2 regions of the Streptococcus lingualis genome follow, and region 2 is predicted to be linked to the other one. Evidence: predicted binding sites of a transcription regulator. Region 2 holds the regulator's gene; the other holds the start of a gene.

Region 1 (7,444 bases), 180 kb from region 2:
GGTGATAAAAGTAATGGTGGCAGATGACCAGGCCTTGATTCGAGAATCTCTGAAAATTATTTTGTCAGCCCACCCCGATATCGAAGTGGTGGCCACAGTGGAAGATGGGAATCACGTCTTATCTAGCATTCCACAGACACATCCTGACCTGATCTTAATGGATATTCGGATGCCAGGCATGGATGGGGTTTTGGCGACAAAAGAAGTCAAAGAGCACTATCCGGATATCAAAATTATTATTTTAACGACCTTTGACGATGATGAATTTATCTATAGTGCACTCAAGTATGGTGCTTCAGGTTATCTTTTAAAGGGAGCTTCGACAGAGGAACTCTATGAAGCGATTAAGGTGGTGTATCAAGGCGGAGCCATGATCAACCCGAATATCGCTAGTAAAGTCTTTCAAATTTTCTCACAAATGGCCAAAACCAACTTCTCTATTGCTGTGGATGAGGACAATGTCAAGGATTTGAGCACGACGGAATGGCGCATTATCCAAGAAGTCGGCTATGGGGAGTCCAATAAAGAAATTGCGGCCAAACTTTTCTTATCAGAAGGAACCGTGCGCAATTACTTATCAACGATTTTGGCGAAATTAAACCTACGAGATCGAACGCAATTAGCGATCTGGTCAGTCCAAACAGGAGTGACGAGACGTGATTTTTCTAAAGGAAATACAGAATGAAATTGAAGCGAAAGCATCTTTGTTGGGGGATCGGTCTCCTTGTTGTGCTCTGTACGAGCGCGGGTTTCTATTGGTGGAAACAGCAACCGACCGTACTCCATATCGGCGTTTATGCAGGTTCTAGCTGGGATGTGCCGACCAGTCAACGTTCCCATGCCTTGGATCGTGCGATTGAAAAATTTGAAAAGTCCCATCCCCACGTCCGTGTAGAGTATGAAAACGGGATTCCGCAGTCAGATTATTCAGACTGGCTCTCTGAAAAGATTGTCTCAGGAAAGACACCGGATGTCTTTATGGTCTCTGAGCAAGATCTTTCCTTATTAGCAGCGCGGGGCGTATTAGAAAAGTTAAACGGCTATATGGATCGAAAAGATCAAGCTGCCTTTTATCCCGTTGCCTTTGAATCCGGTGTCTATCTGGGGCAAACCTATGCCTTACCTTATGAAAGCAATCCGATTTTGATGTGTGTCAATAAAGATCTCTTGGATAAAGAAGGTATCGCGGTTCCCAAAGAAGGCTGGACCCTTGAAGAGTTCTATACGATTTGCAAGAAACTAACCAAAGATACCAATGGAGATGGGCAATTGGACCAATTTGGAAGCACAGAATACACCTGGAAAGAAGCCTTGGCGGCAAATGGAGGTCATCTCTTCCAAGGTGGCATGCTCAAGCTGACAGCTCCAGAAGTGAAAGAGTCTTTGACTTTTCTGCAAAAATTGGAAGATCTAAATAAAAATTACAAGGTGAGCTCTAAAGATTTTGACCAGGGGAAAGTCGCCTTCTATCCCATGACCTTGGCCCAATATCGGACCTATAAACCTTATCCCTACCACGTTTCAAAATATTCAAACTTCACCTGGACCTGTATCCCGATGCCTGCTAAGTCAAAAACGACCAAGGCAACCTTAGTCACGACGACTTCTTTTGCTATGTCAGCTCGGAGTTCTCATTCCAAGTTGGCTTGGGAATTGATGCAACTCTTAACAGAGGATCCAGAAATTCAACAAACCCTCTTTGCTCAATCCCAAGGGATCTCTGTCATGCCACAGGTCGTCAAGAGTCGCTCTAGTAAAGACCTTCTGCAGGTGGATGATTTTGGAACAGATTCCTTGACCAATCAGACCTTGAACCGCATCATGGAACAAGCTGTTGAAAGTAGTCCGAAAAATGTCTCAAAAGAGGTGTTAGAAAAGCTAGACTACTTGATTGGTAATGCCTTGCGCGATCAGGATGTCGAGAACCGCTTGCCTCAAATTCAGAGGGAGATTGAGAGTAGTCTACAGGTAGGAGTTTAGAGTAAAATAAGATGGCATTTTGTCAAGTGACAGATGTCATTTTTTTATTGCTAAATGTCATATTAGGAATGTGACATTTGACAATGTAAAAACGCTTTCAAATAATCTACAATAGAGTCAAATAAAGGAGGCGTAGAAAAATGAAATACCTCGTTTTGGTCAGTCATGGCGGACTGGCAGAAGGTCTAAAAACATCACTAGCCATGTTTGCTGGTGACAAGTTGGATCAGGTCATCGCAGTTGGACTCAAAGAAGGAAAATCGGTCGATGACTTCGCAGTTGATTTCAGAGAGAGCATTTCAGGATTGACAGCTGATGATTCTGTTTTGGTCTTGGCAGATATCGTAGGTGGTAGTCCATTAACCACTGCAGCCACGGTTCTAGAAGAAGCTGGAAAGCTCGATGGAGCCTTGATCCTTGGTGGGATGAACCTTACCATGGCCTTGACGGCAGTTGTGATGAAGGATGTGTTGGATGGAGACGATTTGTCAGCCACCATCTTATCAGAAGCACGATCTGCACTACAGCCTTTTGAAGTTTCAGCCACTGGTGCTGAAGAAGATGATGACGATATTTAATAGGGAGGTACCTTATGGTAGTAACATTTGTACGGATTGATGACCGCATGATTCACGGTCAGACAGTCACACGCTGGGCAAAGGAAAAACCATGTGATGGTTTGATTGCCGTAAACGATGCAGCAGCATCAAACAAGGTTTTGATTCAAGCTTACAAAGGCGCATCCGACAAGAAAACCTTTGTATGGACAAAGGAAGCCTTTAAAGAAAAATCAGCAAAAGTAACAGAATCAGATAGTCGTTACTTCTTGATCACCAAAAATCCAATCGATATGAAGGAAATTTTGGTCGACCAAGGGTTTGTCCCAGGTGATGTCAAAGAAATCATTGTTGGCCCTGCAAATGATCGTCCTGGAGCTGTGAAATTGGGGAATAACCAATCCATCACTCAGGAAGAAGCAGAAGCCTTCCAAGCCATTCAAGCAGCAGGCTACAAGGTGAAATTCCAATTGTTGCCAGATGTTTCCATCGGTTATTGGGATGATTTCAAATCAAAATTTGGTTTTTAAAACTAACAGTCTTATCTGTTAGGTAAATAAATTTACAAACAAAAGGAGCGTTTGTTATGACAATTTCATGGATTCAAGCAATCTTGCTTGGTATTTTCGCCAGCTTGTCTTCAATGCCTGGTATGGGAGGTTCCAGTATCGGGAACTATACACTCGGTCGTCCTTTGATCGGTGGGTTGATTTCAGGTTTAATTCTTGGAGATGTGACAACCGGTATTATGGTCGGGGTTGCCCTTCAAGTCGTTTATATCGCCTTGGTAACACCTGGTGGTACCGTATCTGCCGATGTGCGTGCCATCTCTTACATCGGTGTTCCTCTTGCTATCTTGTTTGTGCATGCTAATAACATCACAGATGAAGCTGGAATCGCCGCAGCTGCAGCTCCAATCGGTGCAGCCGTTGGGACAATCGGTACAGTTCTTTTCTACGGTACCGCTACTATGAACTTGGTTTGGCAACACATTGGTTGGAAAGCCGTTGAAGAAGGAAACTTCAAAAAACTCTACGCAGTTGACTGGGTTTACCCTTGGATCTCTCACTTCCTCTTCTCTTTCCTTCCAACAATGATTATCACCAAATACGGTGAAAACATGGTTGATTTGATGAAACAATACCTTCCTATGGATGGTTACTGGATGAAAGCCCTCTTTACAGTCGGTGCTCTTCTCCCATGTGTCGGTATTGCCATCTTGTTGAAACAAATTGTTACAGAAGCAACTGACTTCATTCCATTCTTTGTTGGATTTACCTTGGCAAAATCTCTCGGATTGAACTTGGTATCCAGTGCCGTTGTTTCATTAATCTTTGCAGTAATCTACTATGAACTTGAAGTGATCAAATCGATGAAAGCTGCTCCAGCCGGAGTGGTGGACCTAGACGATGATGAGGAGGATATTTAAAATGGCTGATAGAAAGAAAATTTCAAAGAAAACATTAGCAAAAGCATTCCATCATTGGTATTATGGTCATTTGACTTGTTTCTCTCAAGAACATATGCAAACCTTCGGGTACTTGACTTCTATGCTTCCAATCGTAGAAGAAATGTATGACACCAAAGAAGAACAAAAGGATGCTATGCAAACCTATACGGCCTTCTTCAACACTGAACCACAACTTGGATCTCTTGTTGTAGGGATCACAGCTGGTTTGGAAGAAGCGCGTGCAAACGGAGATGCAGTAGATGGCGAAACCATCAACGGTATGCGTGCCGGTTTGATGGGACCAATCGCTGGTATTGGTGACTCATTGGTCGTTGGTACCTTGATTCCAGTTCTCTTGGGGATTGCCCTTGGACTTTCTAAAGGTGGTAACGTCGCTGGTGCTCTCTTCTACATCGTCGTATGGAACCTCTTAGTCTACTTTGGTATGCGCTTTGCCTTCTTCAAAGGTTACCAATTAGGGGATAAAGCCGTTGAATTCCTTGTAGGACCAAAAGGACAAGCTCTTCGTAAAGCGATCAGCGTTGTCGGTGGTATGGTTATCGGTGCCGTAGCAGCTACTTGGGTATCTGTTACAACAGCCCTTCAATTCAAGAATGCTGAAGGAAAAGTCTTCTTGAACATCCAAGAAAAGATCGATGGTGTTTATCCAGGTCTCTTGACAGCAGCCTTCATCACTCTTTGCTGGTGGTTGATGTCTAAGAAAAAAATTTCACCAAACAAAGTCATGTTACTTCTCGTTGTAGTGGCTTTGATCGGTGTTGCCCTTGGTATCTTTGATCCACATCTTAAATACTAAGGAAAAGAAAAAACAAATTTGCTAGTAGGAGTTTTTGAGAATGAAGTGAATTGACCTCCTTTACTTGCACTTCATTCTCAATTTTTATCAGGAGGAATCCCATGGTTACAAAACAAGAACTTGTCAATGGATATGAAACAGAAATCAACTACCAACGCCACATGCTTGAAAACCTTGGTCGTTGGTTCAGCTTACTCTTTATCATTGCCAGTATTGGTGTGGTATTGATCTATCTCTTTCACAAAAGTTTCCTCCCACTCTTGATCCTCGGGATTTTACTAGCCTTGGTTGGAATTTTAGGCATGATTGTTTTTGGATATGGCATCTACCGCGGGCGGATCAATCTTCAAAAAGTGATCGATGATTTCAATCAAAAATTGACAATTTTAAATTGAAATTTTAGAAACATCTCATCTATTTTTGAGGTGTTTTTTTCTTGACTATTTCTGACCAAGTGATACAATAGAAACATAAGTTAGCACTTACGTATAGAGAGTGCTAAAAAACTCGTATGGAGGAATGAATATGTTAAAACCATTAGGAGACCGTGTGGTCTTAAAAGTAGAAGAAAAAGAACAGACTGTTGGAGGTTTTGTCCTCGCCGGTGCGAGCAAGGCTGATACAAAAACAGCTGAAGTAGTGGCCGTTGGTGAAGGTGTGCGTACCCTAAGTGGCGAACTCATCGCCCCAGCTGTAAAAGCAGGAGACCACGTTTTGGTTGAAAGCCATGCAGGAATTGAAGTGAAAGATGGGGAAGAAACCTACACCATCGTTGGAACATCAAACATTCTTGCAATTGTAGAGTAAGAGAAGAAAGAGGTAAGAGAAATGGCAAAAGATATTAAATTTTCATCTGATGCACGTTCTGCAATGGTCCGTGGTGTCGATGTCTTAGCAGATACAGTGAAAGTTACGTTGGGCCCTAAAGGACGCAATGTTGTTCTTGAAAAATCATTTGGTTCACCCTTGATCACAAATGATGGGGTAACTATCGCAAAAGAAATCGAATTGGAAGATCATTTTGAAAATATGGGTGCCAAATTGGTGTCAGAAGTGGCTTCTAAGACTAATGATATCGCAGGTGACGGTACAACAACCGCAACGGTTTTGACTCAAGCCATCGTCCGTGAAGGAATCAAAAACGTCACTGCAGGAGCTAACCCAATTGGCATCCGCCGTGGGATTGAGACCGCTGTTGCAACAGCAGTAGAAGCTTTGAAAAACAATGCGATCCCAGTATCGAGCAAGGAAGCCATTGCTCAAGTAGCTGCTGTGTCTTCTCGTTCTGAAAAAGTCGGTGAGTACATCTCTGAAGCCATGGAAAAAGTTGGTAAAGATGGGGTCATCACGATTGAAGAGTCTCGTGGAATGGAAACAGAACTGGAAGTCGTTGAAGGCATGCAGTTTGACCGTGGTTACCTCTCACAATACATGGTCACTGATAATGAAAAAATGGTGGCAGACCTTGAAAATCCATACATTTTGATTACTGACAAGAAGATTTCAAATATCCAAGAAATCTTGCCATTGTTGGAAAGCATTCTTCAAAGCAACCGTCCACTCTTGATCATCGCAGATGATGTCGATGGCGAAGCTCTTCCAACACTTGTCTTGAACAAGATCCGCGGTACCTTTAATGTCGTAGCTGTCAAGGCACCAGGATTTGGTGATCGCCGCAAAGCCATGCTAGAAGACATTGCCATCTTGACAGGTGGTACAGTCATTACAGACGATCTTGGTTTGGAATTGAAAGATGCAACCATTGAAGCGCTTGGTCAAGCAGCTAAAGTGTCAGTTGATAAAGACAGTACCGTCATTGTCGAAGGTTCTGGTAACCCAGAAGCGATCGCTAACCGTGTGGCGGTCATCAAGTCACAAATCGAAACCACAACCTCTGAATTTGACCGTGAAAAATTACAAGAACGTTTGGCTAAATTGTCTGGTGGCGTTGCCGTAATCAAGGTTGGTGCTGCAACAGAAACAGAATTGAAAGAAATGAAACTCCGTATCGAAGATGCCCTTAATGCGACTCGCGCAGCCGTTGAAGAAGGGATCGTTGCCGGAGGTGGTACAGCTCTTGTCAATGTCATCTCTGCAGTCGCAGCCCTTGAATTAGAAGGGGATGAAGCAACAGGACGCAATATCGTTCTTCGTGCTTTGGAAGAGCCAGTGCGCCAAATTGCCCACAATGCCGGTTACGAAGGATCTATTGTGATTGATCGCTTGAAAAATGCCGAAGTCGGAACAGGTTTCAATGCTGCAACAGGTGAATGGGTGAATATGATTGATGCAGGAATCATCGACCCAGTTAAAGTGAGCCGTTCAGCCCTTCAAAACGCCGCTTCCGTAGCGAGTCTGATCTTGACGACCGAAGCAGTCGTAGCCAACAAACCAGAACCAGCAGCCCCAGCAGGACCAGGAATGGATCCAAGCATGATGGGTGGGATGATGTAAGACACTTAGCCTAAAGGGTGCTGAAGCACCTCGTTAGGCTACGGCAAGCACCATGGTGCCTTGCCGAAGTGTCTTACTAAGAAAATAAAGAAGGCATTATCGGCCTTCTTTATTTTCTGTCGTAACCGGTACACGATTGAGGCTTTGCCTCTCATCATTTGACGCCAGCCGCTATTGTGCGGTCTG
Region 2 (7,444 bases):
GCTGTTGGGGATTCGGTTGCCCGTGTCCTTGAAGCCATGGGGCTTGAAGTAGTAGGAACTCATGGAACTACCGCAGCGCTGGCTCTACTCAATGACCAGGTGAAAAAAGGTGGCATCATGGCTTGTAACCAAGTCGGTGGTTTGTCAGGTGCCTTCATTCCGGTCTCAGAAGATGAAGGGATGATTGCGGCGGTCCAATCAGGTCATATCAACCTGGAAAAATTGGAAGCCATGACAGCTATCTGCTCCGTCGGTCTAGATATGATTGCCATCCCAGCTGATACTCCAGATACAACCATTGCGGCCATGATCGCCGATGAAGCGGCTATCGGAGTGATCAACCAAAAGACAACAGCTGTTCGGATCATTCCTTATGGAAAAGAAGGCGATATGTTAGAGCTCGGTGGACTTCTTGGGTCTGCTCCGGTGATGAAGGTCAACAAAGCTTCGTCAGCTGATTTCATTGCCCGTGGTGGTCAAATTCCAGCTCCGGTTCATAGCTTTAAAAACTAAGAGAAATCTAGTATAATAGTAGAAAATAGAAAAGTCTGTGATGATGAAACTCCAGACTTTTTTCTTGCAAAAGGAGACAAGATGGCTAAAACAAGATTATTTGTGATTCGTCATGGGAGAACCATGTTTAATACCATTGGCCGTGCTCAAGGCTGGTCCGATACGCCCTTGACAGCAGAAGGAGAACGAGGGATTCAGGCTCTGGGAATCGGCTTGCGTGAGTCTGGTTTGGAGTTTACTCGAGCTTATTCCAGTGATTCAGGCCGTGCCATTCAGACTATGGGGATCATTCTCGATGAATTGGGCTTGAAAGACCAGATTCCTTATCGCTTTGACAAACGGATCCGCGAGTGGTGTTTTGGAAGTTTTGATGGTGCCTATGGAGGGGAGCTCTTTCACGGTGTCGTGCCACGTGTGCTAGATGTAGAAGATTATAAGACCCTGACCTTGGAAGACTTGGCTAATGGCATCTGCCAAGTAGATACAGCGAATTGGGCTGAACCTTGGGAAGTTTTAAAAAGCCGAATCCTAGAAGGTTTTGAAGCCATCGCCAAAGAAGTAGAAGAAAATGGTGGAGGCAATGCCTTGGTGGTCAGCCATAGTTGGACCATTCAGACCTTAGTCTGCTTGGTCGAAGGAAAACCAAATCTCAATCTGCCTCTTTCAAATGGTAGTGTTACCCTTGTAGAATATGAAGATGGAAAATTGACGGTTAAGGGGATTGGAGATAGCAGTTACCGTGAGGTCGGTGAAAGCTTGCAAGAATCCTAGTCCATAATGAAAGGCTGACCCTTTGGTCATGGCCTTTTCTTTTTCTCAAAACTTGTAAGAGCTTTCCTACTTTCTTTTTGCAAAAAATGATATAATGAAAGAGATACATACGGAGGTAATACAATGACAAAAACCAGATTATATATTGCTCGTCATGGAAAAACCATGTTTAATACCATTGGGCGGGCACAGGGCTGGTCAGACACTCCGCTGACAGAAGCAGGAGAGCGTGGGATTCGAGAATTAGGACTTGGTCTCAAGGAAGCTGGGCTTTCTTTTGAAGAGGCTGTTTCGAGTGATTCTGGACGCACCATTCAAACCATGGGAATTATTCTTCAAGAACTCGGTCTGACAGGGAAAATCCCTTATCGTTATGACAAACGGATCCGCGAGTGGTGTTTTGGTAGTTTTGACGGTGCTTATGATGGCGATCTCTTCATGGGAGTTTTACCCCGTGTCTTTAAGGTCGATGATTTCCATCAGTTGAGCCTGATGGAGTTAGCAGAAGGGATCGTCGAAGTGGATACCACTGGTTGGGCTGAATCCTGGGGAACCTTGAGTAGTCGGATCAAAGAAGGTTTTGAAGCCATCGCAAAAGAGGTAGAAGCAGCTGGTGGTGGCAATGCTATTGTAGTCAGCCATGGCATGACCATTACGACCTTGATTTATCTCATCGATCCTAAGGCTGTCGAAGAATTAGTCTTGGACAACGGAAGCGTAACGGTTTTGTCTTATGAAGATAGCGCCTTTCATATTGAAAAGATTGGGGATCTATCTTATCGTAAGGTTGGAGCAAAACTCCTAGAGGATGGTCATGACGAATAAGTATAGACGCGCACGAAAAAAACGTAAGAAATGGTGGCCTTACCTATTGAGTTTCTTTCTTCTTGTGGTCCTTGGATCGGGAATTGGTGCTTACTTAGCGAAGCCAAGCTTGTTTTCAGGGCTTCAGTTTTGGAAGGCTAAAAAAACAGCTGTAACGACTCCCTCTTCTTCTAAGAAAAAGAAAGAAAAATCAGATTTACCAGCCGTTTCGACAAAAGACTGGCAGTTGATCTTGGTCAATCGTGATAATGTGAAGCCTGAGTTGAACCCACAATTGACAGATGTAGATGCTATCAAAGTGGATAGTCGGATTGTAGAACCAACTCGTCAATTTTTAGAAGCGGCTCGAAAAATTGCCCCAGAAGAAACCTTGATATCAGGCTATCGAAGTGTGGCCGAGCAAACAGAGCTCTATAATGAGCGTGTTGCGCAACTAGAGGCTAGCGGCCTTTCGCACGAAGAAGCTGAAAAGCAGGTGCAGACCCAGGTACAGGTCCCTGGTGCGAGTGAACACCAGACAGGACTTGCCATTGATATGAGTGTCGAAGCTGGCCAAAGTGATGAGTTGGGCATGCAGCTGGCTGCCATCGCACCGCAATATGGCTTTGTGCTTCGCTACCCAGATGGGAAGAGCAACATCACGGGTGTGAATTTTGAGAATTGGCATTTCCGTTATGTTGGCGTAGAAAATGCTCAGTATATGGCCAAGCATCAGCTAGTATTGGAAGAATATATTCAGCTATTGAAAAAAGCTGGCAAATAAGAGGAGATTTACTTCTCTAGGTCTTAAGAATGATTTTTAGCACTCTTGAAAAAAGAGTGCTAATTTTTTGGATTTTTCTCTTGACTTTCTTTTGGATGGGTGTATAATAGAATCATGGTTTAGCACTTGAGTGTTTAGAGTGCTAAAAAATGAAAGAGAGGTGAGGTCATGGTTACAGAACGTCAAAATGAGATTCTCAATCTTGTTGTCGATATCTTTACCAAGACCCACGAACCAGTCGGTTCAAAAGCGCTACAAGATGTCATTCAATCCAGTAGTGCGACCATTCGAAATGACATGGCTGCTCTCGAAAAGCAAGGCTTACTAGAAAAAGCCCACACTTCGAGTGGACGGCTGCCTAGCCGAGCTGGTTTCCAATATTTTGTTCAGAACTCGCTTGATCTAGAGCTGATTGATGAGCAAGATGTCTACCAGGTGGTGAAAGCCTTTGATTTCGAAGCCTTTAAGTTAGACGATATCTTGGATGCTACGGCCAAGTTACTAGCCCAGATGACGGGTTACACCGCAGTGATTCAGGATGTTGAACCGACACGTCAGCGCTTGACTGGTTTTGAAATTGTTCCATTATCCAATCACGATGCCTTAGCAGTTCTGACCTTGGATGAATCAAAGCCTGTCACCGTCCAGTTTGCCATTCCAAAGAATTTCTTAACCAGTGACTTGGAAATCTTCCATCAGCTGGTTCAAGAACGCTTCATTGGAAATACAGTTTTGGATATCCACTACCGCTTGCGGACGGAGATTCCACAGATTGTACAGCGCTATTTCAAGACGACAGACAATGTGCTGGATCTCTTTGATTACGTCTTCTCGCAACTGTTTCAAGAACTGGTCTTTGTAGAAGGAAAGGTTTCATCATTAACCTACGCCGATCTTCAGACCTATCAGTTCTTAGACAATCCCCAACATGTGGCCTTGGAGTTGCGAGGGGGAATGCCAGAAGACCAAATGACCCAGATCCTGGTTGCGGAATCCCAAGAGAAGGCCTTGAAAAATGTGACAGTGATTAGTCACAAGTTCTTAGTTCCTTATCGTGGGATGGCCCTCATGCATGTGATCGGTCCCGTAGAGATGGACTACAGGCGTGTGATAAGCCTGGTCAATGTTATCGGCCGAGTACTGGTCATGAAGTTGACGGATTACTACCGTTACCTCAATAGCAACCATTATGAAGTAAATTAAGACCAAATGAAAGGGGTGTATGCCTTGACAGAAGATATCAAAAAAGAAGACGTGAAAGAAGAGGAAGTTGCCCAAACAACTGAAGAAGTTGTAGAGGAAAGCAACCAACCTTCTGAGTTAGAAGAAGCACAAGCGCGTGCCGAAGAATTTGAAAACAAATACCTTCGTGCTCATGCAGAAATGCAAAATATTCAGCGCCGTGCTAATGAAGAACGTCAACAATTACAAAAATACCGTAGCCAAGATTTGGCAAAAGCGATCTTACCATCACTGGACAACCTCGAACGTGCCCTTGCCGTAGAAGGATTGACAGATGATGTGAAGAAGGGCTTAGAAATGGTCCAAGAAAGTTTGGTACATGCTCTGAAAGAAGAAGGAATTGAAGAAATTCCAGCGGACGGAGCCTTTGACCATAACTACCACATGGCCATCCAAACCTTGCCTGCAGATGACGAACATCCAGCAGACACCATCGCACAAGTCTTCCAAAAAGGCTACAAACTCCATGACCGCATCCTACGCCCAGCCATGGTAGTAGTGTTCAACTAGGCGAGAGAACTTAAAAAAACCTTGTCCGAAACGACACTAAACTATGAAAGAAAGATAAGAAGCAAGCCGGAGGCTTGCAAGGAAGATATTTCCCGCCACTTAAGGGAAAATATCAAAAAGAAAAAAAGAAGATAAATTTAAGGAGAAAAACATATGTCTAAAATTATCGGTATTGACTTAGGTACAACAAACTCAGCAGTGGCAGTTCTTGAAGGAACTGAATCAAAAATCATCGCAAACCCAGAAGGAAACCGCACGACTCCATCTGTTGTGTCATTCAAAAATGGTGAAATCATCGTTGGTGACGCTGCAAAACGTCAAGCAGTCACAAACCCAGATACAGTGATCTCTATCAAATCTAAGATGGGAACTTCTGAAAAAGTTTCTGCTAACGGCAAAGAATACACTCCACAAGAAATCTCAGCTATGATTCTTCAATACTTGAAAGGTTACGCTGAAGATTATCTTGGTGAAAAAGTAACCAAAGCAGTTATCACAGTTCCAGCTTACTTCAACGATGCTCAACGTCAAGCAACGAAAGACGCTGGTAAAATCGCTGGTCTTGAAGTAGAACGTATTGTCAACGAACCAACTGCAGCAGCCCTTGCTTATGGTTTGGATAAGACTGATAAAGAAGAAAAAATCTTGGTATTCGACCTTGGTGGTGGTACATTCGACGTATCTATCCTCGAACTCGGTGATGGTGTCTTCGATGTATTGGCAACTGCAGGGGATAACAAACTAGGTGGTGACGACTTTGACCAAAAAATCATCGACCACATGGTTGAAGAATTCAAGAAAGAAAATGGTATCGACTTGTCAACAGACAAGATGGCCCTTCAACGTTTGAAAGATGCAGCTGAAAAAGCGAAGAAAGACCTTTCTGGTGTCACTTCAACTCAAATCAGCTTGCCATTCATCACTGCAGGAGCTGCTGGACCTCTTCACTTAGAAATGACCTTGACTCGTGCGAAATTCGACGATTTGACTCGTGACCTTGTAGAACGTACGAAAACTCCAGTTCGTCAAGCCCTTTCAGATGCAGGTTTGAGCTTGTCAGATATCGACGAAGTCATCCTTGTCGGTGGTTCAACTCGTATTCCTGCCGTTGTAGAAGCTGTTAAAGCTGAAACTGGTAAAGAACCAAACAAATCAGTGAACCCTGACGAAGTTGTGGCTATGGGTGCTGCGATCCAAGGTGGTGTGATCACTGGTGATGTGAAAGACGTTGTCCTTCTTGACGTAACGCCATTGTCACTTGGTATCGAAACAATGGGTGGAGTCTTCACAAAACTCATCGACCGCAACACTACAATTCCAACTTCTAAATCACAAGTCTTCTCAACTGCAGCAGACAACCAACCAGCCGTTGATATTCACGTTCTTCAAGGGGAACGCCCAATGGCAGCGGATAACAAGACTCTTGGACGCTTCCAATTGACTGATATCCCAGCTGCACCTCGTGGTATCCCACAAATCGAAGTAACATTCGACATCGACAAGAACGGTATCGTATCTGTTAAGGCGAAAGACCTTGGAACTCAAAAAGAACAAACGATTGTTATCCAATCAAACTCAGGTTTGACAGACGAAGAAATCGATCGCATGATGAAAGACGCAGAAGCAAACGCTGAAGCAGATAAGAAACGTAAAGAAGAAGTTGACCTTCGTAACGAAGTAGACCAAGCTATCTTTGCGACTGAAAAGACAATCAAAGAAACTGAAGGCAAAGGCTTCGATGCAGAACGTGATGCTGCACAAGCTGCCCTTGATGATCTTAAGAAAGCTCAAGAAGACAACAACTTGGACGAAATGAAAGCAAAACTTGAAGCCTTGAACGAAAAAGCTCAAGGACTTGCGGTTAAACTCTACGAACAAGCTGCAGCAGCCCAACAAGCTCAAGCAGGAGCAGAAGGCGCACAAGCAACAGGAAACGCAGGCGATGACGTCGTAGACGGAGAGTTTACGGAAAAGTAAAACAATCCAGTGGATTGTTTTAGCGGAACCTCTTGAAATAAAGAAAGGTTCCGAGATTTTAGGATTCCTTTAATCCGAAACTCAATTCAGCCTTACTAGTTCTAGAAACAAAGTATAATCGACTTTGTTTTAGAACGTCGTAATGATAAAAAGAAATCCAGAGGTTGCAACCCAGCCTCTGTTTTTCGGTAAAATAGAGGATGTTGCCTATGAAAAAAGTACTTTGTATCATTTATCCTAATTTTTCTCTTTATGAGATAACCGCTTTAACGAGTACTTTAGCTCTGTCTTTTGACGTCACGATTGATTATGCCGCTTCAGATCATTCGATGGTGGTCTCTGAGGATGGCTTGCCCTGTCAACCAACGAAAACACTAGATCAAATCCGTATAGAAGAGTATTCTTGCGTGATTTTGCCAGGAATGGTCAATATAGGACCTGCCCTACAGGATGAGAAATTGATTTCGTTCTTGAGGGATCTTGGTGAGCAAGATATCCTCATTGCAGCCATTTCTTCAGCGCCTCTTTTATTAGCGAAAGCAGGTCTGTTGAAGGACACGAAATTTACAGGTGGAATTTGGCAAAACTTCTTTGACTATTTTGAATTTCTTCCATGTGAAAATTTCCAACCGAAAGTTCTTGTGCAAGATAAACAGATCATTACGGCTATCGGTTTTGCCCATCAAGAGTTTGCAAGAAAAGTGATTCTAAGCTTAGGCTTGGCAGCTAATACAGACAACTATTTTAAAGAACAGAACGAGTATGCTGAAGAGGATTTGATATTTACTTTATCGGACAAAGAGTTTGATCAAGTGAAGCGAAGTATAGAAAATGCCCTCTAAA

Evidence for each region. Region 2 encodes HrcA, which represses chaperone genes, less so after heat shock. Its sites were predicted from a motif close to TTAGCACTCNNNNNNNNNGAGTGCTAA; they were not measured.
Region 1: the regulator HrcA is predicted to act here: its motif matches at 5,280-5,306, upstream of groES (co-chaperone GroES).

The regions. Positions count from the first base shown of each region.
Region 1 covers NZ_CP139419.1:2,035,596-2,043,039, reverse strand. Annotated here, with positions in the region: gene SM123_RS09870 (response regulator transcription factor) at 2-685, shown strand; gene SM123_RS09865 (ABC transporter substrate-binding protein) at 682-1,980, shown strand; gene SM123_RS09860 (PTS sugar transporter subunit IIA) at 2,121-2,558, shown strand; gene SM123_RS09855 (PTS sugar transporter subunit IIB) at 2,573-3,067, shown strand; gene SM123_RS09850 (PTS mannose/fructose/sorbose/N-acetylgalactosamine transporter subunit IIC) at 3,124-3,966, shown strand; gene SM123_RS09845 (PTS system mannose/fructose/sorbose family transporter subunit IID) at 3,950-4,804, shown strand; gene SM123_RS09840 (hypothetical protein) at 4,906-5,199, shown strand; gene groES (co-chaperone GroES) at 5,330-5,611, shown strand; gene groL (chaperonin GroEL) at 5,633-7,258, shown strand.
Region 2 covers NZ_CP139419.1:1,852,052-1,859,495, reverse strand. Annotated here, with positions in the region: gene SM123_RS09005 (PFL family protein) at 1-513, shown strand, start outside; gene SM123_RS09000 (histidine phosphatase family protein) at 595-1,284, shown strand; gene SM123_RS08995 (histidine phosphatase family protein) at 1,408-2,109, shown strand; gene SM123_RS08990 (M15 family metallopeptidase) at 2,099-2,872, shown strand; gene hrcA (heat-inducible transcriptional repressor HrcA) at 3,041-4,075, shown strand; gene grpE (nucleotide exchange factor GrpE) at 4,100-4,624, shown strand; gene dnaK (molecular chaperone DnaK) at 4,778-6,601, shown strand; gene SM123_RS08970 (DJ-1/PfpI family protein) at 6,811-7,443, shown strand.